Regions from separate parts of the Agarivorans sp. OAG1 genome, predicted to be linked through region 2. Evidence: predicted binding sites of a transcription regulator. Region 2 holds the regulator's gene; the other holds the start of a gene.
What was found. The regulator NrdR, encoded in region 2, represses ribonucleotide reductase genes. The targets are predictions, from matches to a motif close to AAACACNANATNTNGTGTTT.

Region 1 (3,084 bases), 380 kb from region 2:
CGCGGCAGGCTTATTTGGCAAAAAAGTACTCGATGTAGGCTGCGGTGGCGGTATTTTAGCCGAAAGCATGGCGGTTCGTGGTGCCGACGTTACTGCTATTGATATGGGCAAAGAACAAATTGAAGTCGCCAAGCTACATGCTTTAGAAACCGGTAGCCAACTTAACTACTTACAAACCACTGCAGAAGCGCATGCCGAAGCCCATCAAGCGCACTACGATGTAGTAACCTGCATGGAGATGATAGAGCACGTACCGGACCCAGGCTCAGTGATTGCGGCTTGTGCCAGCATGGTTAAACCGGGCGGTAAAGTATTTGTCTCTACCATTAACCGAACGCCAAAAGCCTACCTTTATATGATTCTTGCTGCAGAGAAGTTACTAAAAATTGTTCCCGATGGCACTCACCAACATGACAAATTCATCCGCCCTTCGGAGCTACTAGCATGGGCCGACCAAAGCAACTTACGTAGTGAAGCCATTAGTGGTGTGCAGTTTACCCCTATTATTGAAAGCTTTCGCTTAAGTCGAAACGTAGATGTTAACTACATGGTGCAACTAGCTAAACCGGAGCAATAATGAATAAGCAAGCGGCGGTATTGTTCGACCTTGATGGTACCTTACTTGATACTGCACCAGACTTAGGCGCTGCTGCTAACTATGTGCTAGAGCAACACCAACAAGCGCCACTCAGCTTAGCCCAAGCACGCCAGCTTAGCTCTCACGGCGCTATCGGCTTACTAAAGGCTGGCTTTGGCGACCTTTGGGAGCAACAACCCCAAGCTGAATTACGCCAACAATTACTTGACTACTACGAGCAAAACATCTGCCAAGGCACCGACTTTTTCCCCGGTATTAAACAAGCTTTACAATGGCTTAACCAACACCAGATTCCTTGGGGGGTAATTACCAATAAGCCCGAGGGCTTAAGTAAGCAGTTACTTCGCTTCTTCCCTGAGTTTGAACAGTCGGGCGTATTGGTTGGCGGTGATACACTGCCACTGCGCAAGCCCGACCCGGCACCCATGCTTTTGGCTTGCCAAATCATAAAGGTTAAGCCTGAGAACTGCTTATATGTGGGCGATGCTGAGCGCGATATTCAGGCGGGTAACAATACCAATATGACTACCCTACTGGCCCTGTGGGGTTATCTCTCTGAAGAAGACGAAGTTGAGCAATGGGCTGCAAATATTCACTGCCAAAAAAGTGAACAGCTCGAACAAACAATAATCGACTGGCTGGGCGATTTGTAAGCAAGTTCAAGTTTTATAAAAATAAATTTTTTGAGTAAAATTTTACGAAAAAAAACTTGCATTAATGCAAGCTTAGTCAGCTTATATAGATAGCTAGTTAGTAACTACTAACATAGCCGAGTTATTTGCAAGTTATACACAATATCTTCAACTTTGCCAAGACTTGCGAAAAAGCCAAAACCTCATTATCTTGTATCCATAAAATTTGAAAACACTATATCTAGTGGCTAAGGAAAAATAGCAGTACTAGATCAGCAGTAGCGAAATTAGGATAACAGGGCCTCCCCTTCATGAATAAAGATCTTCTGATAACCAAACGCAGCGGTAAACAAGAAGCGATCAACTTAGACAAGATTCACCGAGTGATAACTTGGGCCGCTAAAGGCCTTAAAAATGTCTCGGTATCGCAGGTAGAACTTAAGTCTCATATCCAGTTCTACGATGGCATGGCCACTAAAGATATTCATGAAACCATTATTAAGGCTGCGGCAGATTTAATTTCTCAAGAAACGCCAGATTACCAATTTTTGGCCGCTCGCTTAGCAGTATTCCATTTACGCAAAAAAGCCTATGGTCAATTTGAACCACCTAAGCTTTACGACCACGTAGTAAAACAGTGTGAAGCTGGCCGCTACGACATGCATTTGCTTAAAGACTACAGCCCTGAAGAATTTGCCCAAATGGACGACTTTATCGACCATTGGCGAGACATGGACTTCTCATACGGCGCAGTAAAACAACTTGAAGGTAAATACCTAGTACAAAACCGCGTAACTGGTGAGATTTTCGAGAGTGCCCAGTTCTTGTATATTTTGGTAGCAGCATGTTTATTTGCTCACTACGACAAGTCGGTTCGCCTTGATTACATTCGTCGCTTCTATGATGCGACGTCTAAATTTAAGATTTCTTTACCTACACCAATCATGTCGGGCGTACGTACCCCAACCCGCCAATTTAGCTCTTGTGTATTGATTGAGTGTGGCGACAGCTTAGAATCAATTAATGCCACCGCTTCTTCAATCGTAACTTACGTTTCACAACGTGCGGGCATTGGTATTAATGCTGGCCGTATTCGCGCCCTAGGCAGTGAAATTCGCGGTGGTGAAGCCTTCCATACTGGTTGTATTCCGTTTTATAAGTATTTCCAAACAGCAGTTAAATGTTGCTCGCAAGGCGGCGTTCGCGGTGGTGCAGCCACAATTTTCTACCCGTTTTGGCACCTAGAAGTAGAATCACTTTTAGTACTTAAAAACAACCGTGGTGTAGACGATAACCGAGTTCGTCACATGGACTACGGTGTGCAGCTTAACAAACTGATGTACCAACGCTTGGTAAAAGGTGAAAACATCACCCTATTCTCGCCAAGTGATGCTCCTGGGCTTTACGATGCCTTCTTTGAAGACCAAGACAAGTTTGAAAGCTTGTATGTAAAATACGAGCAAGACCCAAGCATCCGTAAAGAGCAAATTAAGGCTGTAGACTTGTTCTCGTTGCTAATGCAAGAGCGCGCCTCAACGGGTCGGATCTACATTCAAAACGTAGACCACTGTAATACTCACAGCCCATTTGACCCAGCACAAGCACCGGTTCGCCAATCTAACCTTTGCTTAGAAATTGCCTTACCAACTAAGCCGCTACAACACGTACATGATGAAAATGGCGAAATTGCCCTTTGTACGCTTTCAGCCTTTAACTTAGGCGCTATTGAAGACTTAAATGAATTAGAAGAGCTGTCTGACCTTGCTGTTCGTGCTCTAGATAGCCTGCTAGATTATCAAGACTATCCAATCAAAGCCGCTAAGAAGGGCTCTGATGGCCGTCGTACCTTAGGGA
Region 2 (3,084 bases):
GGGGCTAATGCTTACTACCTCTGCTAAGCCATCAACATGACCACTGACAATATGGCCACCAAAGCGATTCGTCGCAAGCATGGCTTTTTCAAGGTTAACTTTGTCACCTTGTTTGCATTTAGCCAGTGAAGTTAAACTTAACGTTTCGGTAGATACATCGGCGCAAAAGTGCTCATTGCTAAAATCGACCACGGTTAAACATATACCATTTACCGCGATGCTATCGCCAAGCCTTACATCCGACATATCTAGACCAATGCTGGCGATGTTTAATCGTACGTCACCACTGCGTTTTTCAATGCGAGAAATCTTGCCTAGGGCTTCAATTATTCCAGTAAACATTAATGTGTGCCCTGTGCTTGCGGGATCCAGATAGTTTTAATGTCGGGGCCAATTCGGCGAGTTTCAAGGCATTGCCAAGAATTTAACGCACTCATCGACTGATAGCCCTCTAGCCCCACTAAACTGTGAGCATCGGCTCCCATCAATAAACCGGCTTGGTAACAAATAAGTTGATCAACCAAGTTGGCTTGAATCAGAGCTGCAGCAAAATTAGCCCCAGCTTCAACCCAAATATCATTTACTTCTGCTTCAGCTAGCTGCTGCATTAATTGCGGCAAAAAGCTTGGCGTGTCTTCAATCACCAGCTGTTTTGCGGCTGGAAGTTGCGTTTGTGATTGATGGCCAGCCAACCACAAAGACTCATTATTCTTAAAAATATTAAGGTCTTGAGCTGCTTCTACTAAGCGTTGTTTGCGGTCAATAATCACCCGTAATGGCTGACGCAGCAGTGTTTCATCAAGTTGCTCTGCAAGGCTACCGAGCTCATTAAATCTCACGTTTAGGCTGGCATTATCGCGAATAACCGTGGTGGCGGTGGATAATATAGCATGGCTAGCAGCCCGCTCTCGTTGCACATCGCTGCGAGAATGAGCCGAGGTAATCCACTTGCTTTCGCCATTGGCTAAAGCTGTTTTAGCGTCGATAGAACCAGCAAGTTTCAAGCGAACAAAAGGACGTTTACGCTCAACGCGGCTCAAAAATCCGGGGTTAAGCGCGCACGCAGAATGCTCCATTAGACCACTACGAACTTTAATACCAGCCTCTTCAAGGCGCTTAATCCCGCGCCCAGCAACCTGTGGATTAGGGTCAACCATAGCAATCACTACTTCGGCCACTTGTTGCTCTACTAACATGGTGGCGCAAGCGGGCGTTCTACCTACATGGCTGCAGGGCTCAAGGGTGACATAACAAGTCGCCCCTTTCAGGCTAAAGCCTCGTTGCTTGGCATCCGCTGCGGCATTCACTTCGGCGTGCCCTTCGCCGGCTTTACGGTGAAAACCTTCACCAATAATCTGACCGTTTTTTACCAATACGCAGCCCACATTAGGATTGGGTGCCGTGGTATATCTTCCGCGCTTGGCTAGAGCAATGGCCTTTGCCATGAACTGGCAATCTTGAACGCTAAAACTCACTTACTTTTCCAACTTAGCAATTTCGTCACTAAATTCTTTGATATCTTCAAAGGAGTGATAAACCGAAGCAAAACGCACGTAGGCCACTTTATCTAGGCCAATCAACTGTTCCATAACAATCTTGCCAATGAACTTTGTGGCAACTTCACGTTCGCCAGTCGCCCGCAGCTGCGACTTAATTTTGTTTACCGCTTGCTCTACTTGGTCAACGCTTACTGGGCGTTTTTCCAACGCACGCATCATACCAGCACGCATTTTCTCTTCGTTAAAAGGCTCTCTAATGCCATTGCCTTTAATCACTCTTGGCATTACCAACTCGGCCACTTCAAAAGAAGTAAAGCGCTCATGGCATTCTAAGCATTCACGACGCCTTCTTACTTGGTGGCCATCGGCAACCAAACGCGAGTCAATAACCTTGGTTTCATGAGCAGAACAAAATGGACAATGCATGGGCGATCCCTTATTCGAGTATCCGGCAATTTTATCTGCTAAACCGTCAGAGGTACAGGTTAGCTAAAGCGTAACTATCGAAAATGCCCACAATTCCTTTATTTAGATAAGGTCTTGTCTAAAGAGAATGGATCTAACCTAGTAAAGAAAGAAAAAATGAGTATTAGCTCTCAGTTTAATCACTGAGCCAATTACTTACTGTTTAGCCCTTAGCTTGTTAAGAGTCTGATTAGATTAAAATTAAGCTTGTTATATAAGCAAATAGCGCTTGCGTAGTAACCAATTACTACCGCTTAGCTTACCGCTCAAGTTAGGCTGCACTAGAAATGTAAACAACTTGTTAAGGAAAGAGTCATGGCGAAGATACTGATTATTGCAGGTGATTTTGTTGAAGATTATGAGTTAATGGTGCCATTTCAAGCACTGCAAATGGTAGGTCACGAAGTTATCGCAACTTGCCCAGAGAAACGCATTGGCGAACAAATTAAAACCGCCATCCATGACTTTGAAGGCGATCAAACCTATACCGAAAAACCGGGGCACAACTTCACCCTAAATGGCAATTTTGCTGACATCGATACCGAGGAATTTGATGCGCTATTATTACCCGGCGGGCGTGCCCCGGAATACTTACGCTTAAATGCTAAGGTATTAGAAATAATTCAAGCCTTTGCCGCTAAGCAACAGCCGATAGCGGCAATATGCCATGGCGCACAGCTATTAACAGCGGCAGGTATTGCCTCAGGCAGACACATTTCTGCCTACCCGGCTTGTGCGCCTGAAGTGACAGCGGCTGGCGGCGACTATGCCGATATAGCCGTTGACCAAGCCCTTACCGATGGGAACTTGGTCACCGCACCAGCCTGGCCAGCTCACCCGCAATGGCTAGCGCAATTTAATAAGCTATTGGCTTAATACTAAATTGAAACGGCAAAAGTTGATTTTGTATACCATGATTAGACTTCGGTTTGATCATGGTGGGATTGCCAATGTGTGAAATTTATTCTGGCGCAGAAGCAGAACTGTTTGAATTGAAGTCTCGGTCGGTGCGTTTAGATGGCGTAGTAACCAGTATTCGTTTGGAAGCGATATTTTGGCAACTACTGGAGCAAATAGCCGAAGAGGCCAACCTGAGTTTGGCGGGCTTTTTAACGCAAAT

Region 1: a site for NrdR is predicted at 1,461-1,480, ahead of nrdA (class 1a ribonucleoside-diphosphate reductase subunit alpha). Genes of this name have one in related genera too.

What each region holds. Positions count from the first base shown of each region.
Region 1 is NZ_AP028990.1:1,632,217-1,635,300, reverse strand. Features, by position in the region: gene ubiG (bifunctional 2-polyprenyl-6-hydroxyphenol methylase/3-demethylubiquinol 3-O-methyltransferase UbiG) at 1-577, shown strand, start outside; gene OAG1_RS07655 (HAD-IA family hydrolase) at 577-1,251, shown strand; gene nrdA (class 1a ribonucleoside-diphosphate reductase subunit alpha) at 1,542-3,084, shown strand, end outside.
Region 2 is NZ_AP028990.1:1,256,316-1,259,399, reverse strand. Features, by position in the region: gene OAG1_RS05870 (riboflavin synthase) at 1-342, opposite strand, end outside; gene ribD (bifunctional diaminohydroxyphosphoribosylaminopyrimidine deaminase/5-amino-6-(5-phosphoribosylamino)uracil reductase RibD) at 342-1,475, opposite strand; gene nrdR (transcriptional regulator NrdR) at 1,476-1,925, opposite strand; gene OAG1_RS05855 (DJ-1/PfpI family protein) at 2,280-2,840, shown strand; gene OAG1_RS05850 (ribbon-helix-helix domain-containing protein) at 2,915-3,084, shown strand, end outside.